Regions from separate parts of the Listeria grayi genome, predicted to be linked through region 1. Evidence: predicted binding sites of a transcription regulator. Region 1 holds the regulator's gene; the other holds the start of a gene.

Region 1 (15,517 bases):
CAAGCTGCTGATTACGGAACATTTCGGCATACCAGCCGTCTTCCGTCATAAGTTCCGAATGCGTCCCGCGCTCGATGATCCGGCCACCATCAATAACAATAATGACATTGGCATGTTCGACTGAACTAAGTCTGTGAGCCGCGATTATCGTGGTTTTATCAGTACGCGTCGTTTTAAGATTATGCAGGATCTGCTCTTCGGTTTTTGCATCGACCGCAGAGAGCGCATCGTCCAAAATCAATAGTTCTGGATCTAAAATCAAAGCTCTAGCAATCGCCAAGCGTTGTTTTTGTCCACCGGAAAGTGAAACCCCGCGCTCCCCGACCACAGTTTGATAACCTTGCTCAAATCCGACTATATCTTCATGGACGGCCACTAGATCAGCAACCTGCTCTACTTCTTCATGTGACGCCTCTGGTTTCCCGAAACGAATATTCCCTTCAATCGTTGTCGAAAACAAAAACTGATCTTGCGGAACATAGCCGATCGAACTTCGAAGTGCTTTCAACGAATATTGTTTGATCGATCTCCCGCCAATTTTGATTTCCCCTTCGTAGTCATCAAATTCCCGCATCAATAGCTTCAATAATGTCGTCTTCCCAGCGCCTGTTTTCCCAACGACCCCAAGCGTCCCGCCAGCTGGAAGTATAAAGTCGATCGTTTTCAAAACAGCTTCTTTTTCATCAGGATATGTGAACCGTTCCAGATTCATTTGAATCGCTCCAGAAGGCTTGGTTGTGATTGCCCCTTCTTCTTCAATAATATCCTCTTTTTCATTCAACAAATGCATGACCCTGTCGTAAGAAGCGCTTCCGCGTTGGATGACATTATACAAAAAGCCAAACGCCAACATCGGCCAAATCAATAAGAATAAATAGTTCGTAAACGCGATGACCTGTCCAATCGTCAAAGAACCATCCACTACAAACTTAGAACCAAAAATGATAGATAATACAAAGGAGATACCAACGATCACAGAAATCATCGGTTCGAATAAGGCATCGACTTTTGCAACCGAAACATTATTTTTCACGACCACTTCCGCTTGATTGCTAAAGTCCTGAACATCCTCTTTTTCTTGACCAAATGTGCGTGTTACTTTAATTCCGGAAATACTTTCCTGCGTTTTATCATTTAATCTTGAAAAAGATTCCTGCGCCTTGTGAAAGCGCGCGTGCATCCGTCTTCCCAGCATCGAACTCCCAAGCGCCATAAACGGCATCGGGAGAAGCGCGATCAGCGTCAGTCGCCAATCGATCGTGATCGCCATCGTAATAATGACTGTACTGCCGGTCAATACAGAATCCGCTAACTGAAGCACACCTGCTCCCGCCACTTGTTGGATCGCATTGATATCATTCGTCGCATGCGCCATTAAATCCCCCGTACGATAACGTTGAAAGAAAAACGGCGACATTTTTGTAAAATGCTCGAACAGTCGCAGTCGCAATGTCCGCTGCAAACGATTATCAGAACCAAAGATCATGTTCCGCCATACGTACCTTCCCAGATAAGTGAAAATACCAGTAACAACTAAGATCAGCATCCAATTAAATAATTTTTTGGAAGTGATCACCTGCTGAGTAATCGCATCAATCGTTATCCCGATGATTTGCGGAGGAATCAATTGGAGTAGAGAAATCATGAATAAAATGCTCACGCCTAATAAATAATGTTTCCACCTTTCCTTAAAAAACCAACTCAGCTCCTTAAAAATTTTCAAGCCCGTTCCCTCCTTTTTTGGACAAATAAAAAATAATGGACATTAACCTAAGTCCATTATTATCAAATATCATTTATCCAATTTTTATATACTATGCAATAAGAAGACACTTTTTTCCCTAAGAAAGCATCCCATAGGCATGGAAAGAAAATGGACAGAATAATAGCTGATAATAATGTTTTGCTGAATTTTTTCCTCGTAGTAAATTCATTTTCCATACCTCCTTCTTATTTTTCGCAACGATATTATTCTATCGTATCTAAAACAAAATTACAATAAGAAAAATTAAATTTTTCAAAAAATTTCAAAACAAAGAAAAAGAACTTGAGTTTCCCTCAAGTTCTAATCCTGTTTTTGCCCACAAAAAAACCTACTTGCATAGGAACGCAAGTAGGTTTCTGTAAAATCAATCGTTGGAATGATTGTTTTGGACTTGTGCAGCATGGGACGCAGTGTTGTCAACATCAGCTTTTAGTTTTTCATATTTAGCAGTGATGTCGCTTAGATTTTTATCTTTGTCCGCTAATTGTGCTGTCAATGTATTTTTTTGGCTTGTCAAATCAGAAACTTGTTGATTTAGTGTACCTAATTTTTGGTTAGCCGCATCTAATTCGGATTGTTTGGCGTTTAACTGTGTTTGAATTTGAGCCACTTGTTGTTGACCTTCAGCGATTTTTTGTTGAATTTGCACATCTTTTTGTTGTAATTCTACATTTTTTTGTTGCATATCACGATCATATTGTTGTGATTTCACATCATATAGTTGTTGATATTGTGTGTAGTTTGCTTGTGCAGTGTTGTAGTTCGCTTTTAACGTTTGGATTTGTGTTTGCAGGTCACTTACTTGTGTGTTTAAATCATTTACTTGTTTTACTTTACTAGTAAGTTTTCCGTCTAAGGAATCTAATACTGCATTAATTTGTTGAATCTTGTCTTCCTTGCCATGTAAGATTGTGTTGGCAGCATCTGCGACGTATGTTCCCCCAACGAACATTACTACTGTCAGTGCTAAAGTAATAAAAACTCGGATCAAAACTTTTTTCATTTTATTGTTGCCCCCTCGGTATTTTTCCACTGGTATTCCTTCCAGCCTTTTCTAAGTATACGGATTTACGGAAACTTTACAAGACCTCCGTTACATCTTGCACACTTTGTAACTTTGCATGGCAAAAGCACTTCTAAACCCTTTGATACCAACAGTTTAAACGTTTTTATTTTTTATAGATTTTGTAAAGCCTTTGTAAATCGAATATTCAAGCAGATGAATAGTAAGTCTTGATATTAAATTCTGATTATTCCAGCTATTAATTCAATGAAGTGAGTTGCAAGGTTTTTCCCGCTCTTGGTTGCCCTTACATTCTCAATTTTCTGACTTTATAGACTACTAACCGTTTTCTTTTTAATACCCCACTCTACTGCTAGGTTTAGCCAAATGTAATTTTATGCAACTTTCATGCATATAGAAAAAAGTTTTTAAAAAGGAGTCATGTGTTACAAAAAGATATATTTGTAACTGTGTTTTCGCATAATAAGGGGGTTCATTTTGATTCAACACGTAAAACTTTTATTTCAAAATGTCAAAAAAGAGAATGATCAATTGTTTCATAAGCGCTATATTTGAATAAATTAGCCGTTATTTACTCATTGTTATTTTTTAAAGAGTACTAGGTTTTCATGAGCATAATTATTTTCTAAATGTGACGATATTATGGCGTACTTATGGATCAGTTCTTTCTTAATATCTTATACAAATTCCTTATAATGAATTAAATTCCATTGATTTATGCTTAGAAAGCTTCTTCTATTTCAAGTTAAGATCGTTTCTTATCAGCGGTTTATAAATTTGTCTAATTATCATTAAAATTAGTAGGAAGTTTCCGATAATAACAAAAACCCCTTTCCATGACTTTTGTACGTGTCATTAGAAAGAGGATTTCTATAGATAATTAAATAATATGTGATAAATGCGTCGGTATTATTTAGTTTCTTTTCCACTAGTATCTAGTCTAAAATAGCTACTTATAATAATACCTCAAATGTTTGGAAACGATCAAAACAGCTTTTTACTTCGATTTTTTCTTCGTTGATGCTTGGGCTGATTGTTTGTTCATTGCGCTCATCATTTGGTTGATTTTCTTTTGAGATGGCTTTTGACCCATTTGCGCCATCATTACTTGCAACATTTGTTCATTGATAGGTGGGTTCTTTTTCAAATAGCTCATCATGTATTGTCTTGCGATAAAAAATCCGCCGACTGCTCCTAGAAGCAAGCAAATGATACCCACGAGAATGTATATCCACATAAACTTTTTCTCCTCCTTGACCTATTACCTCTTTTATTTTACTTGATTGTTTTGTTATAAACAATAAAAATATTCTTGTTTATTCATTCAATAAAAGAAGACTCCCATTGTCAAACAACCATTTCATTATATCATCTTCATAACGCTTTCGCAATGTGATTATTACCCTAGCAAAAAAAGCAGAAGACATGTGTCTTCTGCTTTTCAAAGCTTTTCTATTAAAGAGAACGAACGGCATTGACAACATTGTCAACAGTAAAGCCGTAGTTTTCAATGATTGTATTACCTGGAGCAGAAGCACCAAATTTGTCGATCCCGATAATTTTTCCGTCTAGTCCAACGAAACGTTCCCAACCGAATGTTGTACCCATTTCTACTGCAACACGTTTTCTTACGTCGTTTGGCAGAACGGATTCTTTATATTCCGCTGATTGTTTGCTGAATAAGTCGAAAGATGGAACACTGACAACTGATGCATCGATTCCTTGGTTCGCAAGTTCTTTTTGTGCTTCCACTACTAAGTTGACTTCAGAGCCGCTTGCAAGCAAGATGACTTCTGGTTTGTCATTTTTAGCTGGTGAAATCACGTAAGCCCCTTTGGCAACGCCTTCTTCTGCTAATTCTGCAGATTTTGGCAATGTCGGTAAGCCTTGACGTGTCAAGACGAGTGCATGAGGTTGGTTTTTAGAACTGATCGCGATCTTCCATGCTGCGACTACTTCGTTTCCGTCAGCTGGACGAAGAACGGATAAGCCAGGCATTGCACGAAGCGATGCAAGTTGTTCAACTGGTTCATGAGTTGGACCATCTTCACCAACAGCAATACTATCATGTGTCAGCACGTATGTGACAGGTAGTTTTTGGATAGAAGCTAAACGGATCGCTGCGCGTTGATAGTCGGAGAATACGAAGAATGTTCCTCCAAATACACGCAAGCCACCATGAAGTGCCATACCATTCAATGCTGCTGCCATCGCAAATTCACGAACACCGAACCAGATATTACGTTCTGCTGGATTTTCTTTTGTGAATTCACCGTCAGAGCTGATGGTTGTATTATTGGAGCCTGCTAAGTCAGCAGAACCACCAAAGAATGTTGTGATTTTATCTGCTAACGCATTGATTACTTCCCCGCTAGATGCTCGACTAGCTAATGCTTTGTCATCGCCGTATGTTGGCAGATCCGCATCCCAGTTTTCTGGAAGTTCACCTTTTAAGCTTGCTTCAAATGTTTCGGCAAGTTCGGGATAATCTTTTTTGTAAGCACCGAATAATTCATTCCATGCTGTTTCTGCTTCTTCGCCACGCGTTGCGATCGTCTCTTTAAAGCGTGTATATACTTCACTTGGTACGTAGAAATCTTCTTCGTAATCCCAGCCATATGCTTTTTTCGCTGCTTTTACGCCTTCAGCGCCTAGTGGAGCACCGTGGACTTTGCTTGTTCCAGCATTTGGAGCACCAAAACCGATTGTTGTTTTCACTTCGATAATGGTTGGTTGGGATGTATTTTGTTTAGCTTTTTCGATTGTTGCAAGAATCTCTGCTGTGTCATTGCCATCTTTTACTAGCAAGTGTTCCCAGCCGTATGCTTCAAAGCGTCCTTTAATATCTTCTGAGAATGATTTATCCAAATCACCATCTAATGAGATATTATTGGAATCGTATAATAATACTAATTTGCCAAGACGTTGGTGACCAGCAAGAGAAACAGCTTCTGCCGCAACTCCTTCCATTAAATCACCATCACCACATAGCGCGTATGTATAGTGATCCACGACTGGATAATTTTCTTTATTGTATAATGCTGCTAAGTGACGTTCTGCCATTGCCATACCGACAGCCATGCCGATACCTTGTCCTAATGGACCGGTAGTTGCGTCTACGCCGTCTGTATAATCATATTCTGGATGTCCGGGAGTTTTACTTTCCCATTGGCGGAAATTTTTCAGATCTTCAATTTGAAGTTTGAAACCGCTTAAATGAAGCAGGCTGTATAATAACATGGAACCATGCCCAGCAGACAACACAAAACGATCACGGTTGAACCAATGCGAATTAGCCGGATTTGTGTTCAATACTTTTGACCACAATGTGTAGGCCATTGGAGCTGCCCCCATTGGCAATCCAGGGTGTCCTGAATTCGCTTTTTGTACCGCATCGATAGATAACGTTCTGATTGTGTTGATCGCTAATTGATCTGTTTTATCAAACAAGTTTAACATCCTCTCTTCTTTTGATTTTACAACTTCCTATACACTATAATAATCTTTCTAAGCCGATTGTACAACTATCTTATCTCTATGTTGCTTATTTCTTTTTCTTCTTGAGAGCCTTTACTTTTGCTGGGGTGACATCGTTTCCTTTCGGATCGATGACAGTTGTATTTTCAATCGTACCTCGCATGTGCGTACGGAAATTTTTTAGATATTCTTCACGTAAGATCGCTTGCTCTTTCTTTTCTTGAAGCGTCAGCGTACCTGCTTTTTTCTTTCTTGCTAGTAAATTAAGCCGTTCAATTTTCGATTTTTCTAACATCACGTAACATCCTTTTTTTATAAAATGAAAAAGAAAGCAGTCTAAGACCACTTCCTTCATTATAACATAAATCATCACATTCTTTTAATTATTGGTCTGCTAGTTGTATTTCGCCATTCTTTTCTAACCGATTATCCTGCTTCACAGGAATGACGATCGCCTCGCCCGCTTTTACCTCGCCGTCTTGTAACTCGTTCTCATTCTCGACCCAACTGATAAACTGTGCTTTGTTCATGGAACTTTCATCGGCATATTTATCCGCAAGTGCCCATAAAGAATCCCCTTCTTTAATAGAGACTTTATTGTAATCTTTTGTATTCTCCCCTGCATACATAAAGAGTAATATCATACCAAATACCGTACAGATCGCTATGAAAATAATCGACATATAAAATTTATTCCAAAATGTTTTCAAAGTCATGAAAATCCCTCCACAAGAATATATGTTCGCTTTTTTTATTATTATAGAACGACTGTTCCCTTTTGTCAACAGAAAAAATCGAACCTTTGTTTGCATATCGAACAGACATTTGCTATACTATGTTATAAGAAGAATACATATTAATGATGAGGTGAAAACATGAAACTATCCAAACGCCAACAGGATATATATGATTTTATAAAAGCACAAGTTAAAGCAAAAGGCTATCCGCCATCCGTTCGGGAAATCGGTGAAGCTGTTGGACTTGCCTCCAGTTCTACTGTCCATGGTCACTTAGAACGATTAGAAACCAAAGGCCTTATCCGCCGCGATCCTACGAAGCCAAGAGCGATCGAGATCCTTTCATTGGAAGATGAGATCGATATCCCAAGTACAGTCGCTGTTCCTATCATCGGGAAAGTTACAGCTGGTACTCCAATAACAGCGATCGAAAATGTCGAAGAGTACTTTCCGCTTCCTGAACACTTGACGAGTGGCGAAAGCAATGTTTTCATGTTGGAGATCGATGGTGAGAGTATGATGAAAGCGGGGATCTTAGACGGAGACCGCGTTATCGTTAGACAACAAAGCAATGCTAACAACGGCGAGATCGTTGTAGCGATGACAGAAGATAATGAAGCGACTTGCAAACGATTCTATAAAGAACAAGATCATTTCCGCCTACAACCCGAAAATGATGCTTTTGAACCGATCATTCTGCAACAAGTATCTATTTTAGGCAAAGTCATCGGGCTTTATCGAGATATCGTGTGACCGTATATTTTGAAACAAGACGACTGATCGCCAGAGATTATCAGCCGGAGGATTTGCCTGCGTTTACAGCAATGAATCAAGATGATGCTGTGATGCGCTACTTCCCGCACAAGTTGAACGCGGCAGAATCGAAAGTATTTATGGAAAAGCTCCAATTATTGCTGACGGCAAATAATTACGGGCTTTTTGCTTTGGAAGAAAAGCGATCGAGAGCATTTATTGGCTTTACTGGCTTTCATCTTGCTGATTTTGAAAGCAGCTTTACACCTGCTACCGAGATTGGTTGGCGACTTTGCGAGGAAAAGTGGCATCAAGGTTATGCAACAGAAGCAGCGAGAGGAGCGCTTGATTATGCAGCAGCGAAAACCGCTCTCCAAGAGGTCATCAGTTTCACTGCAAAAGCAAATCTCCCTTCTCAAAAAGTCATGCAGAGGATCGGGATGACTTTTGCAGGAGCGTTTATACATCCGCGGGTAGCTCACGATTCTCCTCTTGCTGATCATGTTTTATATCATCTAAATATCAAATAAAAAAACGCCCCAGAGTGACTGGAGCGTTTTTTTTATTAATAGATTTCTAAGTATTGATCTCTTTCCCACGGATGAACTGCAGTACGGAACATGTCGCATTCGATTACTTTTGCTTCGATAAAGTGTTCGTAAATATGTTCTCCTAGTGCTTCTTTAATGATCTCATCTTTCGAAAGCTCTTTCAGCGCGTGGCCTAAGCTTTCTGGAAGATCATAGATCCCGTGTTTGTGGCGTTCTTCTTCGTTCATACCATAGATATTGCGATCCACTGGTGCTGGCGGCTCTAATTCGTTCTTGATCCCGTCCAAGCCAGCTTGCAATAATGCAGCCATTGCTAAGTAAGGATTGGCAGATGGATCAACGCTTCGTAATTCTAGGCGTGTGCTTAACCCTCTTGAACTTGGTACACGGATCAATGGACTGCGGTTTTTACCGGACCAAGCAATATAACATGGCGCTTCGTAACCTGGTACCAAACGTTTATATGAGTTAATTGTTGGATTTGTGATTGCTGTGTAGTTAGGCGCGTGTTTGATCATTCCTGCTAGGAAGTGATACGCATCTTTGCTCAATTGCAATTCACCGGATTCATCGAAAAATGCGTTGCCTTCTTTATTAAAGAGCGACATATTGAAGTGCATTCCGGAACCATTTACACCGAACAATGGTTTTGGCATAAATGTCGCGTGTAGACCATGCTTACGAGCAATTGTTTTTACAACTAATTTGAATGTTTGGATATTGTCACATGCCGTTATAGCATCTTCGTATTTAAAATCGATCTCATGTTGTCCTGGTGCTACTTCATGATGACTCGCTTCGATCTCAAAGCCCATTTCTTCTAATTCAAGTACGATGTCGCGTCGACAGTTTTCCCCTAAATCAGTCGGTGCTAAGTCGAAATAACCGCCGCTATCGTTCAGCTCTAATGTTGGTTTGCGGTTTTCGTCTAGTTTGAAAAGGAAGAACTCCGGTTCAGGTCCTAAGTTGAAATCTGTAAAGCCAAGTGATTCCATTTCTGTAAGTACACGTTTCAGGTTGGCGCGAGGATCACCATCAAATGGAGTCATATCCGGGTTGTAAATATCGCAGATCATCCGCGCAACTTTTCCTTTTTCGGCTGTCCATGGGAACACTACCCATGTATCCAAGTCAGGGAATAAGTACATATCCGATTCTTCAATTCTTACAAAACCTTCGATGGAGGAACCATCAAACATGATTTTGTTATCCAGCGCTTTTTCTAATTGGCTGATCGGAATCTCTACGTTTTTGATGATACCTAGGATATCCGTGAATTGTAAGCGAATGAATTTTACGTTCTGTTCCTCTGCGAAGCGGAAAATATCTTCTTTCGTATATTGTGCCATTTTCTAAATCCTCCCAAAATTCAAATTATATTAACTTTAAAAAAGTAAATATCGATTAAAAATGCGGTAGCTGTCGCTTGCCTGAATCATCTTGTTTGATAAAACGTCCTGCTTGCTGCATTTCTCGGCGCAATATCTTGCGCACGTCTTCGTCAGTCAATGGTGATTTATCATCGGTGTGTTGCATTTGATACATTTTCTTGATTCCTGCAATATTCAGGCCATCGTTCAAGTAATCTTTGATCTCAAGTAAAGTGTCAATGTCTTGTAAGGAGTAGAGGCGATGGTTTCCTTGATTTCTTGCAGGGTGAATCAAATCTTGATCTTCATAATAACGTATTTGCCTTGCAGTTAAATCCGTTAATTTCATTACTGGACCAATTGGAAAAAGCGGCATCGATCTCCGAATTTCTTTTTCACTCATCCTATTCCCTCCAACCACTTTTATATGTCATCTTTATATGCATTATAAATAACGTTAGTTCTTTTGTCAAATTTACGTAAGATAATCTAACATAAACGAAATCCATTGATAGACAACAGGTTAGCGGATATAAGAAAAAAGTTTATCTAAAAAGATAAACTTTTTTTATAAAATCGATGTGACGGCGCGTGTTACTGCGACTTTTACATGTTCATATGTCAAACCGCCTTGAATGTAGAGCTGATAAGGTGCTCTTATTGGTCCATCCGCAGTCAGTTCTAGACTTGCACCTTGAATAAATGTGCCTGCTGCCATGATGACATCGTCCTGGTAGCCAGGCATGTAAGCGGGTTCAGGTCTGACATAAGCATTGACGGGGGAGGCCTGCTGGATAGCTTCTGCAAAACGGATCATTTTTGTTTTGTCATGGAAGGAAACACTTTGGATCAGATCGGTGCGTGGTGCATCCCAGCTTGGTTCGACATCAACACCGTAACCTGCAAGCATTCCAGCAGTGAAACGTGCGCCTTTTACCGCTTGAGCTGTCACATGAGGGGCAAGAAAGAAACCTTGATACATCTCTAATAAACTGTACAGACTTGCTCCTGCTTCTTTTCCGATTCCGGGGGTAGTGAGTCGATAGCTACAAAGCTCGATCAAATCTTTTTTCCCAGCTATATAACCACCGATTTTAGCGAGACCGCCACCGGGATTCTTGATCAGCGAACCGGCAATCAGATCTGCGCCAACATCTGTCGGTTCCTGCAGTTCCACAAATTCACCATAGCAGTTATCTACAAATATGATCAGCTCTGGATTGATCGTCCGCAACATTTGGATCATTTCTGCTATTTTTGCAATTGAAAAAGAGCGGCGATCTGCATATCCTTTTGAGCGCTGGATACCGATCATTTTTGTTTTCGTTGTGATCGCAGCTTTTACCGCATCGACATCCACTTCTTTTTCTTCTGTAAGTGGTATCGCTTGGAACCCGATCTGGAATTCTTTCAGCGATCCTTTGCCACTTCCTTTTATCCCAACGATTTCTTCTAGCGTATCGTAGGGCGAACCTGTGATATAGATCAATTCATCGCCCGGACGTAACACGCCGAACAATGCAGTAGAGATCGCATGTGTCCCTGAGATGATCTGCGAGCGCACCAAAGCATCTTCCGTGTGAAAAACATCTGCATAGACACGTTCTAGCGTATCTCTGCCTTCATCGTCATAGCCATACCCTGTCGACGGATTGAAGTGCTGATCACTGACATGATTTTTTTGAAAACTATCCAGTACTTTAGCTTGGTTGATCTCCGCGATCTTATCCGTTTCTTTTTGCAGCGGTTCGATTTGTTTTTCAACATTGCTTTTCAGCGTTTGAATATCCATTCGTCGTTCCTCTCTCTATGTATTTCTAAATAAAACAGTATCTCCTCTATTAGAGATACTGCTCACTTTTTTTGTTTTATTCCGTAACGAGCGTAACATTTTTTTGTGGTGAAAAGGTAGAGATAGCGTGCTTAAATACTAATTGCTGTTTTCCTTCTACATCAAGCAAAACAGTGAAATTGTCAAAGCTTGTTACTCTTCCGCGTAGTTGAAAGCCGTTAGTTAGAAAAACAGTAACCGGGATTTTTTCTTTCCTAAGTTGATTTAAAAAATTATCTTGTAATGCTTGTCCACCTTGTTTCATGTTATATCTCTCCTATCTCTCTCTTACTCTTTAAAGTCATACTGATTTCCAATACCCTTCTGGGTCGAAATAAAACCGATATCCGCTTTTATTTCTTTAAAAAGTCAGTAATCAATTGTTCTGCCGTATTGTTTAGCATTTGGCTGTCGGCCTCTAGCCAGTGAATATCCATACGATTGCGGAACCACGTCAACTGCCGTTTGGCGAAACGACGTGAATTCTGCTTGATCTGGTCGGTTGCTGCCTCTAGACTAATATCCCCTTCAAAGAAAGCGAATAGTTCTTTATAGCCAATTCCTTTCATTGCCGGAAGATTTTTATCCAAGCCTTGTTCATATAGGTTTCTTGCTTCTTCGACAAGTCCTGCTTGCAGCATGAGCTCGACACGCACATTGATTCTCGCGTAAAGCTGTTCCCGTGGAAGGTCAAGACCAATGTATAGCGGCCGAAAATCAGCCACCGGCTCTTTATGCGTGTGCATCGCTGAAAAAGGCTTGTTCGTAGCTTTGATGACTTCTAAAGCACGAATCACACGCTGTTTGTTGTTGGCATGGATACGTTCTGCACTCAAACTATCTAACGCTTTCAACTGTTCCCACAAAACATCGTTATCTAGTTTTTCCAATTCTTTTCGATATGTACGATCCTCAGCAATCGTCCCAAAGTTGTAATCGTAAAATACGGATTGGATATATAATCCGGTTCCGCCGACGATAATGGGTAAATTGGCTCGGCCTGCGATCTGGTGGATATATTGCTTCGTCGCCTTTTGAAATTTCGCTGCTGTAAATGGCGTTTGCGGCTCTACCTCATCGATCAGATAATGGGGAATCGTGTGCATTTCTTCAGTGGTCACTTTGGCTGTACCGATGTCAAGACCCTTGTAGACTTGCATGGAATCGCCGCTGATGATCTCACCGCTGAATTTCTCAGCTACAGCGATGCTTAACGCTGTTTTGCCTACAGCAGTCGGACCTACAATGACGATTACAGGAATAGCACTCAAACAAAAACCTCCTTACATCTGATACAAATGTACCACGAATTGACATTATTGAAAATAGTTTCTTATAAAATTTATTTTTCAAAGAAAACCCCCGCGTTTTCTTGCGAAACGCAGGGGGTTTTAGATGATTTACTTACGGTCATGCCAGTCAGCTGGTTCTACAGCATCTTGGATTTCTTTTTCCAGGTCTTCTTCGTATGCTTGACGGCGTTCTTCTTCCCAGTGGAAGACTCTATTCATTTCTTCGACCACTGCTTTTTTGTGTTCTTGCAAATAGTCGATATCGAATAATAGATAACCGGTTCTTCTGAAGAGGAAGTCGACCGGGGTCTGCACTGCTTCATGATAAATGCTGTAATGAAGCTCCGCATATAAACTGTTTGGTAGCGGATTTTCTGGATCTTCCTTATGCGCTTCCGCATAGGTGAAGAGTTGATCGATATTTGTGCCATATCGTTTTGCCAATTCGCGTGCTTTCTCGAGCGTCCAACCGAAACGATTGTTTCCTTCTTGCGCTTTTTTAGCAAGGAAGTTTTCTAAGTTCTTCGAGCCACCGATATCCCCACCGGAGATCGGCAAATGTTTGGTCTGTACGTTTTTATATTTGGTCTTGGTTTCTTTTTCGATTCCTTTGGTGATATCATCCAATAGTTTTTCCGCCATTTTGCGGTACCCGGTCAGCTTACCGCCGGCCATCGTGATCAAACCGCTTTCGGAAAACCAAACTTCATCCTTTCGCGAAATCTCGGAAGGATCTTTTCCTTCTTCATAAATCAGCGGTCTTACTCCAGCCCAGCTTGATTCAATATCTTTCTCCGTTATTTTCACATCTGGGAACATGTAATTGATCGCTTTGATAACATAATTATGATCGGATTCCAAAGCACGCGGATGGATGATTTCTTCTTCATAAAAAGTATCCGTCGTACCAACATACACTTTCTTATCACGTGGGATCGCGAATACCATTCGACCGTCCGGTGTATCAAAATAAACTGCTTGTTCCATCGGGAAGCGTTTTTTGTCGATAACTAAATGGATTCCCTTTGTTAAACGTAAGTGTTTATTGTTGCGGGTATGATCCATATTACGAATCTTGTCTACCCAAGGGCCACCTGCATTGATAACGCGGCGTCCATTGATTTCAAACGCTTTCCCAGTAACCTGATCCGTAGCAGTCACGCCAGAAACGTTGTGATTATCATCATATAATAGACTTTCTACTTTTACATAATTCAGGATGTCTGCGCCTAGCTCTACTGCCTTTTTGATAACTTCGATCGTCAATCTAGCATCATCTGTACGATATTCCACATAATAGCCGGAACCTTTTAAGCCGTCTTTTTTAACAAATGGATTTTTTGCCAATGTTTCTTTTGGACTTAAAATTCTGCGGCGTTCGCTTTTTTTGACACCAGCCAAATGATCGTAAACGCGGATACCAAATGAAGCTGTGGTTTTACCCATATTGCCGCCTTTATGGAATGGCAACATCATCCACTCGGGAGTAGTGACATGTGGTCCATTTTCATAGACGATGGCACGCTCTTTCCCTAATTCTGCTACTTCTTTTACTTGGAATTGCTGTAAATAACGCAATCCGCCGTGTACTAATTTGGTGGATTTGGAAGAAGTTCCGCTAGCAAAGTCTTTCATTTCTACTAATGCTACGGAAAGTCCACGGGTAATGGCATCTAACGCGATTCCTGCGCCAGTGATCCCTCCGCCGATAACGACGATATCATATTTTTTCTCTTGCAGCTTGCGTGTGATCGTTTCACGGTCAAAACTAGAAAATAATTGCACCATTTAATGTTCCCCCTTGATATATACTAAATCGTCCATTCGATTACTCTCTTCTTTTCCACTTTTTGGTGAAAACGAAACAAAAGAAAAAGAGACTGCAAAATAAGCGTGCGCACGCTTTTTGCAGTCTCTCCAAATCTCGGACAATTTATTAACTTATTTTTAGTATAGCGTATTCTTTTCAAAAAGAAAAGCAGCTTGCTTATTGATCGGCTAATTTCGTCTGTATCTCTTTCGCACGTGCCGGGTAGTCGGTGATGATACCGTCTGCACCGCTTAAAAGAAATTTCCGGATGTCCGCTTCTTTATTCACTGTCCAATAGCGGACCTTTAAACCTGCTAGCAATGGATCGCCTAAAGTCCGTTTATCAGGATGGATGGCTTGAATCTCGATCGATTGCTGGATCTCAGCCAGTGTCTTCAGATCCCGTCCTGTTATCAATGCCAGGTCCGCAACTGGATCTAATGCTCGAACTCGTTTTAGTGTTTCCGGATTAAACGAGGAAAATAAGAACTTTGTTTTTCCGCCTTGTGCGTTGCAAAGATCCAACACGATCTTTTCAATACCCGGGTAATCAAATTCATCTGTCTTTAATTCAATGTTTAGCAGGATCGGTGTTTCTTTCAATGCGTCCAATACTTCTTGGAACGACGGGATCTTCATTGGCAGCACTGCTCTCCAGCCAGATCGTTTGATATGTAGTTTTTTGATTTCTTCATATGTGAAAGAACGAATCAAACCCTTGCCATTTGTCATGCGATTAACGTCTTTATCGTGCATCACGATCGGAATATTATCTTGGGTAAGTTGCACGTCTATTTCGATCGAGTCGGCACCAGCTTTTACTGCTTCTTTGATCGCTGCGAGTGTGTTTTCTGGATGTGTTCCGCTGCTTCCTCGATGAGCCATGATCATTGTCATTGTCATTCCC
Region 2 (15,517 bases), 340 kb from region 1:
AGCAGCTGATACAATGGGTATCAAAGTTAAATGGATGCGATATCAAGGTGTTATCATTTCTGGGATCCTAGGTGGACTGGGCGGAGCTGTTTATGCCCAATCATTTACACTTGATTTCGGTCACGCAACGATTTCTGGACAAGGCTTCATGGCACTAGCTGCCATGATCTTCGGTAAATGGAACCCACTTGGTGCAATGGGCGCGGCTATTTTCTTTGGATTCGCCCAATGTTTGGCAATTACTGGTGGTTCGCTGCCATTGTTCCAAAACATTCCAGATGTTTACTTGCAAATTGCGCCTTATGTCTTAACAATCTTGGCGCTTGTTGGTTTCATCGGAAAATCCGAAGCACCAAAAGCAGATGGCGTGAACTATATCAAAGGAAAATAAAGGGAACTTTCGAAGGACTGCGATCTTATGATTGCAGTCTTTTTTTGCGGTTATGATTAGATTTTTCAGTCGGAGTATTGTATGATGAAGCATATTGAAATAGAGACAACTGTATATAGAAAACCTACATAAAAGGGGAATTGCAAATGGAAATTTTTGAGAACATTTTATTGATGTTAAGCGCTGTGTTTTTATCTAATGTATTGAGCCGTTTTGTGCCAAATGTGGCTATCCCGCTCATTCAAGTTTTTTTAGGAGTATGTCTGACGATACCACTAGCAGCAAATGATCATTTGATTGAGATCAGTCCCGAATTGTTTTTACTGCTTTTCCTAGCACCATTGCTATTTAATGATGGAACGAATGCAGATAAAGTATCATTCTGGAAATATCGGAAATCGATCTTATCCTTATCAGTCGGATTAGTGTTTATTACAGTGGGCGTTTTAGGCGCCTTTATTCACTGGCTTTTACCGCAAGTTCCCTTAGCTGCATGTTTCGCGTTAGCTGCAGCACTTGCTCCAACTGATGCTGTCGCAGTATCAGCGCTTGCCGAGAAATTGAAGATCCCTTCTAAAATGATGCACACTTTAGAAGGAGAATCACTGATCAATGACGCTTCAGGCCTAGTTTCCTTCCAGTTTGCCGTTGCAGCACTTTTGACGGGGACATTCTCCTTTGTAAATGCTGGAACGAGTTTTTTGATGCTTTCGATTGGCGGTATTTTGCTTGGACTTGTCATGACTGCACTGAAAATCAAAGTAATGTCGCTGCTTCGTAGTGCGGGCATTGAAAATGCTGTGTCCTTTATTTTAATGGAGTTACTATTACCGTTTTTCATTTTTGTTACCGCAGAAAAGATCGGTGTCAATGGCATTTTAGCAGTTGTCAGTGGTGGTATGCTTCATTCTTTTAGTTATCGCAAATTAGATCCCGGTATCGCTCAATTAAACTTATTGTCACGCAATACTTGGGCGGTGTTGACATTCAGCTTGAATGGCTTGGTATTCATTCTTCTAGGAACACAATTGCCGCATATCATTCGTACCATCTGGCTCTCAAATAAAGTAAGCAATGTTACTGTTTTTCTTTATATTTTCGCCATAACAGCTATCTTGCTAGCGATTCGGTTTATTTGGATATGGCTTGCAAGGAATTTCGACGACACAAAAGTGGCGCCCGGTGAGCGACTGAAACAAGCGCTGCTATATACTGTTTCTGGAGTCAGAGGAACAATTACCCTCGTCAGTGCGTTATCACTACCATTTGTGTTGAGTGGAAATCAAGATTTTGTCGCCAGAGACTTGCTCGTATTTATTGCTGCCGGGGTAATTACAGTAACGCTCTTACTTGCTAATTTCACAATGCCATTGCTTGCCCCTAAAAAAGCTGAGGCACTGGGAGAATCCGATACTGAAATCGAGGCAGATATCTTGCGGGAAATAATCAATAAATTAAAAAGTTATCAAACCGACGAAAACAAGCAAGAGGTTGCCGGTGTGATCAGCATGTATAATGACCGGATACTCACACTTAATAATTTTTTCGATAATAATGAAGAAAATCGGAAAATACGCGCACTTGTGATGCAATGGCAATATGAAAATATCCTGCACATGCTATATAAAAGAGAAATCACCATGCAGGCAGCGTATCCTACTTTAAGGCGCTTGAAAAAACGACTTTACGGGCTTACTAAGAAAAAAGAGTATAAATCCAATCTTTTCTACGATAGAGCTTTCCGTAAAAACCTGCGAGCGCTAAATATACTGCCGCTTACTTTTGAAGAACGCAGAAAACAGCGGTATAAAATCATTCGTTCTAATAATACGTATATTATTGAACAGTTGGAAAAACTGCCAGCTAATGATTTTTCACAAGATTTGATCGACCGCTACATTTTTACTTACGAACGCATCGGCAACGAAAATCGAAACTTTTCGAGCGAATCTTTACAGGAATGGATGGATGTGGCGATTCAAGAGGAACGAAAACTAATCCAGCAATATTTTGAAACAGGCAAGATCGATCGTGCGGAAATGAAGAAGTTCCGCGATAATGTACTAGCTTTGGAAAACTCGAGTTCGTTTACCAACTAACAGCTATGCAATAAAATTGTGTATCGGGAATGCGTACGATACAATGAACAAGAGAATAAAGGAAGGGGCTTACCTATGGCAAATCCAGAAACGATTTCTAATCAACAGGTCGGGGCAATGAATGTAACGATCATACCGACAACTAAATTTAAAACCACAAAAATTGTATTCAAATTCCGTGCGCCGCTTGATCGTGCGACTGTGACAAAACGCTCCTTACTGGCGGTCCTATTTGAGACAAATAACGCTGCTTATCCAACGCAGACGGCATTTCGCCGTAAATTAGCTGAATTATACGGTGCCAGTTTTTATACTTCTGCAAGTAAAAAAGGCGATGAGCACATCATTTCAGCTGTATTCGACTTTGTCGATCCGCAGTACTTAATGGAGAAAACAGATCTGCTTCGGGAAGTTGTTCACTTTTTGAGAACGATCTTTTTCGATCCAAATGTCCGTGACAATCAATTTGAAAAGGCGACTTTTGAGCGGGAAAAAGAAAATTTGAAGTCCCAATTAGAAAGTATTTATGATGATAAGATCACATATGCTGCTAAGCGGACGATTGAAGAGATGTATCAATCGGAAGGTTATCAATATTCGGCAAATGGGATCATTGAAGATTTGGATAACCTTACTGCTGCTGAAACATACGACTACTATCAAACTGATTTTTTGAAAAATGACGTGATCGATGTTTTTGTGTGTGGGGATATAGATTCCAGCGTACTGCTCGATCATTTGCAACTGCTTCCATTTGCCGAAAGACCAAATCGGGCTTTCCATTCCGTTCCTAAGGTTGCTCCGGAAAAAGTGCATACGATCCATGAAACGCAAGCGATCAATCAAGGGAAACTCGTTCTTGGCTATCAAACTGGCATTCTCTTCGGGGATGAAAAGTTTGTTCCGTTACAAGTCGCGAACGGATTGTTGGGCGGTTTTGCTAACTCGAAAATTTTTATCAATGTTCGTGAAAAAGCTAGCCTGGCATATTATGCTTCGAGCCGGATCGATTCTTTTAAAGGATATCTATTGATCCAAGCAGGAATCGAAGAAACAAATTATGAGCAGGCCGTTGCAATTATTAAAGAGCAAGTAACAGCAATGAAACAAGGCGATTTCACCGACGAAGATATCGAACAGACTAAACAGTTGTTAGTCAATCAAATGCTTGAAGCAAGCGATCAAGCCGGCGGATTAGTAGAACTGACCTATAATAATATCGTGAAACCAAGCGATTTGGCTATTTCGGAATGGATCAGCAAAATCAAAGCCGTGACCAAAGCAGAAATCATAGCGGCTATGGCAGATGTTTTGCCAGATACCATCTATTTCCTAAGCAAAGGAGGAGAAGCTTGATGGAAAAAATCCAATTCGAGCAAGTAAAAGAGCAAGTAGTGCACGAAAGACTGGAAAACGGATTAGAAGTTTACTTGCTGCCTAAAGAAGGGTTCCATAAAACATTTGCGATCTTTACGACAAAATATGGTTCGGTCGATAATCGCTTTGTCCCGCTTGGTGAAAAAGATTTTACTACTGTTCCAGATGGGATCGCTCATTTTTTAGAACATAAATTATTTGAAAAAGAAGATGGGGATGTTTTTTTCAAATTTGGTGAAAAAGGCGCTTTTACTAATGCTTTTACATCCTTCACAAAAACGGCTTATCTTTTTTCCAGCACTTCAAATGTATCGGAGAATTTGGAAACGCTGCTCGACTTTGTCCAAGAGCCGTATTTTACCAAAGAAACCGTTGAAAAAGAAAAAGGGATCATCGGTCAAGAGATTCGAATGTATGACGATGATGCTGATTTCAGGGTGTATTTCGGAGCAATTGAAAACATGTATCACAACCATCCGGTGAAGATCGATATTGCTGGAACTGTGGAATCGATCGCTGAGATCGACAAAGATCTGCTTTACTTGTGTTACCATACTTTCTACCACCCGAACAACATGGTCTTATTCGTAGTAGGAAATTTGGAACCGGAAGCATTATTAGCAGAAATCAAAGCAAATCAATCCAGCAAGACCTTTGCGCCACCGACTGAGATAGAGCGTGAATTCCCTGAAGAGCCTGCTAGTGTAGCGATTCCTGAACGAAAATTGGCATTTCCTGTCAAGATTGCTAAAAACCTTATCGGTATCAAAGAAGACTTTGGCCCGTTAAAAGGAATTGCCGGTGTGAAGCATGAGATCGTTGCAGACATGGCACTTGAAATGCTGTTCGGAACGACTTCCGACAACTACCTGACCCTTTATAATGAAGGAATCATCGATGATACTTTCGGATTCGACTACACCAATCAAGACAGCTTCTCTTTTGTTTTGATCGGTGGCGATGCGAAAGATCCTGATAAGCAGAAAGAAGCCGTGCTCACGATCTTGAAAGAAGCTGCCGAAAAAGGCTTGGATCAAGCCAGTCTGGATCTGGTTCGTAAAAAACGGATCGGTGGTTTCCTCGGAGCATTGAACTCGCCGGAGTTTATTGCCAATAAATTTACACAATATGTAATGCGAGATGCCTCGTTATTCGATATCTTGCCGGCTTTAAACGAGGTCACATTGGAAGAAGTTAATCAGTTTTTAACTTCACTTGTAGCGCACGAAGACCGCATCACTTCGTTTCAATTAATACCGGAAGAATAATAAAAAACACGAAAATAAGGCGATTTCTTCGTTCTTATTTTCGTGTTTTCTACATAAAGTTTAATATTTTCTAAAAAAAATCAAATTAGCAAAGAAAAAATGGCAAATTCACACAAGACATGCTATCATGAAATAAATGGATCAGAAAGGTGTGCAAGCTTTGAACACGAAGGTGAAGTATGCCCTGATTACTGGTGCTAGCGGCGCGATCGGACAAGCGATTGCTTTGAAACTCGCGAAGCAGGGATTTCATTTATATTTACACTACCGGGCGAACAAGGACTCGATCGATCAGTTGATACCGAAGTTGTTAGCAGAAGGGGTCGATGTGATTCCGATTCAAGCCGATTTTTCGAAATCGGAAGATGTGAGTCATGTGGAGGCGCAACTTTTTCAAATCGATTTGTTTGTTCATGCAGCGGGAAATAGTTATTATCAGCTTTTTCAAGATACCGAAATGGCAACGGTTGACGAACTTTGGGATATCCATGTCCGTTTTCCGATGCAATTATTGCAAGGTATCCTGCCAAAGTTGCTTAAAAATAAAGAAGGACGAATTATTTTTATCAGTTCGATCTGGGGAGAAATTGGTGCGTCCATGGAAGTAGCCTATTCTACTGTGAAAGGTGCGCAGATTGCATTTTGCCGTGCTTTAAGCAAGGAAATAGCTTCCTCCGGAGTGACTGTAAATGTTGTTTCACCGGGTTATATCGAAACAACAATGAATCAAGGTTTTGATGAAGGGGAAAAGCAGGCGATCCAAGCAGAGATCCCGTTAAGACATTTTGGGAAAAGTGATGATGTCGCAGAAGCCGTCGCTTTTTTGGCAAGTTCGGATTCCCATTATATTACAGGACAAGTGCTACGGATCAACGGCGGTTGGCTGATGTGAAAAACGAAAAGAAAATAATGGCAGGTGTTTACGATTGACAGAATTAGGAGAGAAATTGAAACAAGCTAGACAGCAAAAAGGAATCAGTCTAGACGAATTACAACAAATTACCAAGATCCAAAAGCGGTATCTGATCGCGATCGAAGAAGGAAACTTCTCTGTTATGCCAGGGAAGTTTTACGCGCGGGCCTTTATCAAGCAGTACGCAGAAGCTGTGGATCTTAATAGTGCAGAACTGTTTGCGGAGTTTGAACAAGAAGTTCCGGAAACACCAAACGAACAAGGGGCAGAATTGTCACGTGCGACGCAGAAACGTGCTTCTATCGCCTCAAGACAAGTAGGCGCAGCAAGTGCTCATCGTAATCGCTTTTTAGATGTGCTGCCGAAGATATTGATCGCTGTTTTTATTGTATTCATTTTATTTATCGTATGGCTATTTGTTTTCAACCGTCCAGGGAACGACGCGCAGGAAGTGAAAAATAAAACGGCTGAAAATGCGATCAAAGTCGATAACAGTACGGAAGAATCGAATAACGATAAATCAAAAGATACCGCAAAAGATTCGAAAAAAGATACAGATGCTGACAAAAAAGAAGCGGACAAGGACGATTCTAAAGAAGCAGATAAAGACAAAGAAAAAGAGAAAAAAGAGGTAAGCGTCGATAAAGGACAAACGCAGGGAAACAGCACAACTTTCAACGTTAAAAACACCGACAAGTTGTCTATCTCGCTTGGTGCAACGAATGCCCAATCTTGGGTAAGTGTAACAGATGCGAACGGTGCAAGCTTATTCACAAAGACTTTGAATCCAGGCGATTCTGAGACCGTGGATGCCAAGGATAGCCAAACGGTAAAGTTGACGATCGGAAATGCTCCGGCTACTTCGCTAAAAGTAAATGGCAAGACACTTGAATTACCGGCAAACCTTGTGAAACAACTCGTAACGATCCAGTTGCAAAAAGATGAATAAAATGATGAAGAGTTCAGCTTCTGTTAAACGAGAAGTTGTGCTCTTCCATTTTTAAAAGGAAAGAAAGAGGGGATGAAAATGAATTTACCTAATAAATTAACTGTTTTGCGGATCTTTATGATTCCGATTTTTGTTATTATTACCGTTATTCCATATACATGGGGAACCGTGCACTGGATAGGCTCAGATATTGCAGTCACACATCTCGTTGCGACGATCATCTTTATTGTTGCGGCTGCAACGGATTGGTTCGACGGCTATTTAGCCCGTAAATATAATTTGATCACGAACTTCGGAAAATTTGCCGATCCAATGGCAGATAAATTATTGGTGGCTGCTGCCTTTATCATTTTAGTCGAAATGAACATCGCGCCAGCTTGGGTCGTGATCTTGATCATTTCCAGAGAATTGGCAGTAACAGGATTACGTTTGTTATTAGTAGAAGGCGGCGAAGTTCTTGCGGCTGGACAATTAGGGAAAATCAAAACATTTACACAAATGATCGCGATTCCGTTGATGCTGCTACATAATTTCCCGTTTGCTTGGTCAGGGATTCGCGTTGATCTGATTTTCTTATATGTATGTGCCTTTTTTGCAGTTTGGTCGGGAATCGACTATTTCTACAAAAATCGCGGTGTGTTTAAAGGCTCCATGTAAGTGGGTATAGTCATGCAGTTACGGCTTTACTCAGCTTATGACATGGATAGTATTTCAACTGGAGTGCAGCTTGTCCATAGCTGCACTATTTTTTATTTTTAGTGAGGATTCGGAAAGGGATGGAAACATGACACGAACAGAAATCATAGCAGTAGGAACAGAAATTTTAATGGGACAGATCGTCAATTCTAACGCGGCATTTATCTCTGAAATATTAGCCAATCAAGGCATTTATGTCTATCACCATACTGCCGTCGGTGATAATCCGGGTAGACTGACAGAGGTCATTAAAAATGCCGAAGACCGCAGTGATCTCATCATCTTAACGGGCGGATTAGGACCAACAGAAGATGATTTGACCAAACAAACTTTAGCCAAACATTTAGGAAAAAAACTAGTTGTGGATGAAGCACATATGCAAAAAATCGTCCACTATTATGAAGCGCAAAATAAGGTCATGACCGAAAATAATAAACTGCAAGCAATGGTGATCGAAGGAGCAACCGTGCTTAAAAATGAATTCGGTTTTGCAGCAGGGATGTATTTGGAAACGAAAACACACCGCTATGTATTGCTGCCAGGTCCACCTTCTGAAATGAAGCCGATGTTTCAAAATCAAGCGATTCCGCTTTTGGCGAAAGCAGAGGGGAACAGTCATCTGCAATCCAAGATCCTACGCTTTTTCGGAATCGGTGAATCAAAACTTGCTGATGATTTGAAAGATCTGATCCATCAACAAACCAACCCGACTTTAGCCACTTATGCAGGGGAAAACGAAGTGGTGATCCGCATAACCGCCACGGGTGAAACAAAAGAAGAAGCAGCAGAAAAAATTGCTGGACTTGAAGCTGAGATTTTGAGACGCGATGGGGAATTTTTATATGGTTATGGCGATAAATCACTTGCCGAAGTGGTGATTTCCAAGCTGTTAGAAAAAAATATCACGATCTCTGCTGCAGAAAGCCTGACTGCTGGATTATTTCAATCTTCATTAGGCGAAAAAACAGGGATCTCGCAAATTTTCCCAGGTGGAGTCGTTACTTATAGCTCAGAAGCTAAACAAAAACTATTAGGGGTTTCCGCTGATACGATCAACAAGTATGGTGTGGTCAGCAAAGCGTGTGCTAGAGAAATGGCAATGCAGGTGAAAAAACAGTTTGATACAGAGATCGGTATCAGTTTTACCGGAGTAGCCGGACCGGACTCGCTAGAAGGTCAAAAAGCCGGATCTGTGTGGATCGGACTCAGCACTCCAGATGGCAAAACCGATGCATTCTTCTATCAATTTGGTCGCGATCGCAACCATAATCGCCACCGCGCGGTCAAACAAGGATTTCAACTGATAAAAAACTATTTAGACCAACAATAAAGCTGCTTTTTTACTTGAAAGTCAGTTAGCGCTGCTAAAAAAAACATCGACATTTTGCCCCTACTAAACGTATACTAATGGTATGTACCGGTACAAATAAAAAAGCGAACATTTATTCGCTTTTTCCTTGCTTCTTGCTTTAAAATCATGTATAGTATGTGTAGGGTAAAAAAACAAAGAGAATAGTTACTCGTTATCTATTTGAAGGAGGCAAAATCGTGACTGATCGTCAAGTAGCTTTAGACCAAGCGTTAAAACAAATTGAAAAACAATTCGGTAAAGGTTCCATTATGAAATTAGGAGAACACTCTGATCAAAACGTTTCCACCGTATCCAGTGGTTCTTTGGCAATAGATGTTGCATTAGGTGTCGGCGGTTATCCGCGCGGACGTATTATTGAAATTTATGGTCCTGAAAGTTCCGGTAAAACAACTGTTGCGCTTCATGCGATCGCAGAAGTACAAACTCAAGGCGGTACCGCTGCATTTATCGATGCAGAGCATGCGCTTGATCCTACTTATGCCAAAAATTTGGGTGTCAATATCGACGAATTACTTTTATCACAACCAGATACGGGCGAACAAGCGCTTGAAATCGCAGAAGCCTTAGTCCGTAGTGGTGCGGTAGATATTTTAGTCATTGACTCTGTTGCAGCATTAGTTCCCCGCGCTGAAATCGAAGGCGAAATGGGCGATGCTCACGTTGGTTTACAAGCACGGTTAATGTCTCAAGCATTGCGAAAACTTTCTGGTGCTATTAATAAAAGTAAAACGATCGCTGTCTTCATCAACCAAATTCGAGAAAAAGTCGGCGTTATGTTCGGTAACCCGGAAACTACTCCAGGGGGACGTGCGCTTAAATTCTACTCAACGGTTCGATTAGAAGTGCGCCGTGCAGAACAATTGAAACAAGGCACAGAAGTTATTGGCAACAAAACAAAAGTCAAAGTCGTAAAAAATAAAGTAGCTCCTCCATTCCGCGTGGCAGAAGTGGATATCATGTATGGAGAAGGAATTTCTCGCGAAGGCGAACTATTAGACATGGCTTCCGAAGTGGATGTCGTGAATAAGAGTGGCTCTTGGTATTCTTATAACGAAGAAAGAATCGGCCAAGGTCGTGAAAATGCGAAACAATTCCTGAAAGAACATGCGGAATTGCTGGACGAGATCTCTAAAAAAGTAAGACGAGAATACGATATCGATGGTACAGCTGTAGTTCCTGCTGAAGAAACAGAGGAAACTCTCGATTTATTAGATGAATAAAAAAGCCAAGTGGATCGTTTTTAACTAGCTGAGTTGCGCGTTATTTATACGCGCAACTTATTTTTATACATAAAAGTTGAAATATATATAGCTTTCCTTGACAATGAACATTTTCAACTATAAAATTAAATTGTATATTTTATACGGCTGACTTACCCATTAAGTCAGTTTCAATTAGACCATTCTAATTGTTTCTAAAAATACACATTGTGTTAGCAATGGATTTGCTAACCACCGACATAATCAAAAGATAAATTGAATAGCAAAGGAGGTGGAAGGATGACGAATCTAATTATTTTCACCAGCATCTCCGGTTTGCTTTTCTTAATCGTCGGTCTCGTTGTTGGTTATGTATTCTTTAAGTCTAGTACAGAGAAAAAATTAGCAGCTGCCAGAGGAACTGCTGAATTGATAGTAGAAGATGCGAAAAAAGAAGCAGAAACTGCGAAAAAAGAGGCGTTGCTTGAAGCTAAAGAAGAAAACCATAAGTTACGTACTGAAATCGAAAATGAACTTCGTGGGCGAAGAACAGAGTTACAAAAATCAGAAAATCGCTTATTGCAAAGGGAGGAAAACCTCGACCGTAAAGATACTTCTCTAAGTAAGCGAGAAGCTGCACTTGAGAGAAAAGAGGAGAGTATCAGTAAACGACAACAACATATTGAAGAGGAAGAAAGCAAACTTGCTGAGATGGTTCGACAAGAACAGGTGGAATTAGAACGCATTTCTGCGCTTAGCAAAGAAGAAGCGAAAGGGATCATCCTGAACCAGGTAGAGGAAGAACTTAGCCACGATACAGCAATTATGGTGAGAGAATCAGAGGCGAGAGCAAAAGAGGATGCGGATAAGAAAGCGAAAAACATTCTATCCTTAGCCATCCAACGTTGTGCAGCCGATTTTGTTGCTGAAAACACTGTATCCGTTGTTACCCTTCCAAATGACGAAATGAAAGGCCGCATCATCGGTCGTGAAGGACGAAATATCCGTACACTGGAAACATTGACTGGTATTGATCTTATCATTGATGATACGCCGGAAGCTGTTATATTATCTGGCTTTGATCCGATTCGTCGTGAGATTGCTCGAATCGCACTTGAAAAACTTGTCCAAGACGGACGTATCCATCCTGCACGTATCGAAGAAATGGTCGATAAAGCGCGCAAAGAAGTGGATGAACACATTCGTGAAATCGGAGAACAAGCGACATTTGACATCGGAATCCATTCGATTCATCCCGATCTTATTAAGATCCTTGGTCGTTTGCGTTACCGTACAAGTTATGGTCAAAACGTCTTGAATCATTCGCTGGAAGTAGCGAGACTGGCTGGCATCATGGCTGGTGAGCTAGGCGAAGATGTGACACTTGCCAAACGTGCTGGTTTGCTTCATGATATTGGGAAAGCAATTGACCATGAAATTGAAGGAAGCCATGTCGAAATCGGCGTTGAGCTTGCTACGAAGTACAAGGAAAATGAAGTAGTCGTGAATAGTATCGCTTCCCATCACGGGGATACCGATCCAACTTCGATTATTGCTGTCATTGTTGCTGCCGCAGATGCACTTTCTGCAGCGCGTCCGGGTGCAAGAAGCGAAACGTTGGAAAACTACATCCGTCGTCTTGAGAAACTGGAAGAAATTTCCGAATCTTATGATGGTGTAGAAAAATCTTACGCGATCCAAGCTGGCCGTGAAGTTCGTATCATGGTGGAACCAGACACGATCGATGATTTAGCTTCTTACCGTTTAGCACGCGATATCCGCAAACGGATTGAAGATGAACTCGATTACCCTGGTCATATCAAAGTAACGGTCATTCGTGAAACAAGAGCAGTAGAATATGCCAAATAAAAACGTTGCCGCTAGCCGGCAGCGTTTTTTTGTGATTGCAGAACAGTCTGCTTTTCGGGTATAATCAGTTTTAAAAAGAGGAGGAAGTTATATGACCAAGCCGCTACTACGAAAGATGCAACCAGAAGATTATCCGGCTATGCAGGCCATCTATCAAGAAGGTATCTTGACGAAAAACGCGACCTTTCAAAAAGAAGTAATGGCTTTTGAAGAATGGGATCATAAATATTTATCCACCTGTCGATTAGTTGCGGTACTTGAAAAGGAAGTAGTCGGGTTTGCTGCGTTATTGCCATTTTCTAGTATGGAAAGCTACCGGGGCGTTGCCGAAGTCAGTATTTACATAAGCAGCCAAGCAAGAGGAAATGGTATTGGTTCGCTATTGATGCAACAGTTGATCGAAGCGAGCGAGGAAGAGGGCTATTGGACTTTGCAATCCTTGATATTCCCGGAAAATGTAGCCAGTATTTCCCTGCATCATAAAGCCGGCTTCGAGCTGCGGGCCAGACATCCTCGTCTAGGCGAGATGGATGGGATTTTTAGAGATGTTCTTTTATTAGAACGTCGCAGTCAGACAGTTGGACTAGATAGATAAAGAAAAATGAGCTATACTGGACGAAGATAGGAGTTTTAGACGTATGAAAATATTATTTATCGGGGATGTAGTTGGCTCATTAGGAAGAAATGCCGTAACTGAATTTCTTCCACAACTAAAAAAGAAATACAAACCGACGATCACTATTATTAATGGTGAAAATGCTGCTTCAGGAAGAGGGATCACTGAAAAGATCTATAAACAATTCCTTGAGCTAGGCGCGAATGCCGTAACGCTTGGAAACCATGCGTGGGATAATCGGGATATCTTTGAATTTATTGAAGAAGCAAAATATTTAGTACGACCGGCCAATTTCCCCGAAGACACTACCCCGGGAACTGGAATCGTATTTGTCAAAAGCAACCAAGTAGAGATAGCCGTCATCAACTTGCAAGGTCGCACTTTTTTAGCGGATCTCGACGACCCATTTCGAAAAGCGGATGAATTGATCGAAACAGCTAAAAAACGCACTCCGCTGATTTTTGTTGATTTTCATGCAGAAACGACAAGTGAAAAAGAAGCCATGGGTTGGTATTTGGATGGCCGTGTCAGTGCTGTCGTTGGCACACATACTCATGTACAGACTTCTGATGAACGCATCTTGCCAAATGGAACAGCCTATTTGACCGATGTCGGGATGACCGGACCTTATGATGGGGTGCTGGGAATGAACAAAGAGGCTGTATTACGCCGTTTCTTATCTTCCCTACCTACTCGTTTTGAAGTTCCTAAAGAAGGCAGGACGGTGCTGTCCGGCTGTCTGATCGACATTGATGATACAACTGGAAAAGCGAAAAAGATCGAGCGTGTCTTGATCAATGAAGATCATCCTTATTTGTTTGATTAGAAAGAAGGTTTGCGAAGTGACCTATTCAAAAGCAGAGATTCTGCAGGCAGCTGAAAAGCTGAAACAGCAGCTTGAAAATACAGAAGAGATCCAGTTTTATAAATTAGCGGAAGAAAAGATCAATGCCAACAAAAAAGTAGCAGCCAAAGTAGCGCAGATCAAGGCTTTACAAAAGGAAGCTGTTAATTTGGAGCATTATCAAAAGTATGAAGCTATGAAACTGACAGAAAAGAAAATCGATCAAGTGCAGGCGGAAATCGATAACTTGCCGATCGTTGCCGAATTCAGACGGGCACAAGCAGAAGCAAATGAATTGCTCCAATCGGTGACCAAAGAAATCAATGTGGAAGTTTCGGAATCAGCCGATTAGCCATTTTCTCCGGAAAGTGGCTTTTTTTGTGGAGCAAGACAAGAGAATTTACGGCGATTATGCTATAATGGAGAAATGAAAAACATAGAGAAGGACTGATGAGGGATGACAGAATATACACCGATGATGCGCCAATACCTAACGATCAAGGCAAACTATCAAGATGCCTTTTTATTCTTCCGGCTAGGAGATTTTTACGAAATGTTCTTTGACGATGCACTGAAAGCATCGCAAATTTTGGAGATCACACTGACAGGTAGAGAAGGCGGAGGGACGGAGAAAATCCCGATGTGCGGCGTTCCGTATCATTCTGCAAGCGGCTATATCGAAACATTGATCGATAAAGGCTATAAAGTGGCGATCTGCGAGCAAGTAGAAGATCCTAAAACCACCAAAGGCATGGTCAAGCGGGAAGTCGTCCAATTGATTTCGCCAGGAACGGTCATGGATGAAAAAGGGCTAAAAGAAAAAGAAAACAATTATATCTCGGCATTATACAGTGATGGCGATGCTCGTTTTGGTTTTGCCTACTGTGATCTTTCCACCGGAGAATTAAAAGCAACGACCTTGCAGGCAGAAACCAATAAGCTGCTAAATGAACTGACAACACTATCAGCAAAAGAACTGATCGTCGACAGCGCCAATCAAGCCCTTTTATCGAATAATTTAAAAGAAGAACTTGGACTGACGATTTCACTGGAAGAATCCACCGCGCTCCAAGCTGACTACCAGCATTTAGTTGACGGCGAATGGGGAGAAGTCGAGCAAAAAGCGGTCGCGAAACTGATTACTTATCTAGCAGAGTCACAAAAACGCGATCTTGGCCACTTGCAGCAAGCGGTTCATTATGAAACGAGCCATTTCATGAAAATGGATTATTATTCGAAACGCAATTTGGAACTTTCCGAATCGAATCGCGGGAAAGGTAAGCAAGGAACCCTATTATGGCTACTCGACCATACCAAAACAGCAATGGGCGGACGGCTGCTCAAGCAATGGATCGACCGACCGCTGATCGACAAAGAGATCATCACGCAAAGGCAAGATGATGTTGCCGCTTTTATCCGTGCCTTCTTTGAGCGCATGGATCTCGTCGAACATCTGAAAAATGTCTATGACTTAGAACGACTTGCTGGACGTGTGGCTTATGGGAACGTCAACGCTAGAGACCTGATCCAGCTGCGAAATTCCTTATATCAGATTCCGAAAATCAAAGCGATTCTTGCTTCGATCGAGTCAGATAGCCTGCAGACGCTTGCTGATAAATTAGATCCATGCGAAGAATTGATGACGATCTTAGAACAAGCGATCATTGACAGTCCGCCAATCTCGATCCGCGAAGGCGGCATCATCAAAGACGGTTACAATGAACAGCTTGACACTTATCGCGATGCCAGCCGCAATGGCAAAAGCTGGATCGCTGAATTAGAGAGTAAAGAACGAGAAATCACCGGAATCAAGTCACTCAAAGTTGGTTTTAATCGAGTTTTCGGATATTATATCGAAGTAACAAGAGCAAATACCCACCATCTTCCCGAAGGACGTTATGAACGCAAACAAACATTGACCAAT

The links. Region 1 encodes LexA, which represses DNA repair genes until DNA is damaged. Its sites were predicted from a motif close to CGAACATATGTTCG; they were not measured.
Region 2: the regulator LexA is predicted to act here: its motif matches at 9,129-9,142, upstream of recA (recombinase RecA).

Annotation. Positions count from the first base shown of each region.
Region 1 covers NZ_LR134483.1:1,667,249-1,682,765, forward strand. Annotated here, with positions in the region: gene EL241_RS08055 (ABC transporter ATP-binding protein) at 1-1,723, opposite strand, end outside; gene EL241_RS08060 (hypothetical protein) at 2,130-2,768, opposite strand; gene EL241_RS08065 (YneF family protein) at 3,787-4,026, opposite strand; gene tkt (transketolase) at 4,245-6,239, opposite strand; gene EL241_RS08075 (DUF896 domain-containing protein) at 6,334-6,561, opposite strand; gene yneA (cell division suppressor protein YneA) at 6,650-6,982, opposite strand; gene lexA (transcriptional repressor LexA) at 7,142-7,756, shown strand; gene EL241_RS08090 (GNAT family N-acetyltransferase) at 7,753-8,286, shown strand; gene glnA (type I glutamate--ammonia ligase) at 8,322-9,656, opposite strand; gene EL241_RS08100 (MerR family transcriptional regulator) at 9,712-10,080, opposite strand; gene EL241_RS08105 (methionine gamma-lyase family protein) at 10,246-11,469, opposite strand; gene hfq (RNA chaperone Hfq) at 11,546-11,773, opposite strand; gene miaA (tRNA (adenosine(37)-N6)-dimethylallyltransferase MiaA) at 11,862-12,779, opposite strand; gene EL241_RS08120 (glycerol-3-phosphate dehydrogenase/oxidase) at 12,909-14,588, opposite strand; gene EL241_RS08125 (glycerophosphodiester phosphodiesterase family protein) at 14,788-15,507, opposite strand.
Region 2 covers NZ_LR134483.1:1,329,388-1,344,904, forward strand. Annotated here, with positions in the region: gene EL241_RS06475 (ABC transporter permease) at 1-391, shown strand, start outside; gene EL241_RS06480 (cation:proton antiporter) at 538-2,490, shown strand; partial or broken gene yfmF (EF-P 5-aminopentanol modification-associated protein YfmF) at 2,566-3,862, shown strand; gene yfmH (EF-P 5-aminopentanol modification-associated protein YfmH) at 3,846-5,135, shown strand; gene ymfI (elongation factor P 5-aminopentanone reductase) at 5,296-6,027, shown strand; gene EL241_RS06500 (helix-turn-helix domain-containing protein) at 6,062-6,997, shown strand; gene pgsA (CDP-diacylglycerol--glycerol-3-phosphate 3-phosphatidyltransferase) at 7,076-7,654, shown strand; gene EL241_RS06510 (competence/damage-inducible protein A) at 7,782-9,023, shown strand; gene recA (recombinase RecA) at 9,242-10,285, shown strand; gene rny (ribonuclease Y) at 10,565-12,133, shown strand; gene EL241_RS06525 (GNAT family N-acetyltransferase) at 12,225-12,728, shown strand; gene EL241_RS06530 (TIGR00282 family metallophosphoesterase) at 12,772-13,575, shown strand; gene EL241_RS06535 (YlbF/YmcA family competence regulator) at 13,592-13,945, shown strand; gene mutS (DNA mismatch repair protein MutS) at 14,051-15,517, shown strand, end outside.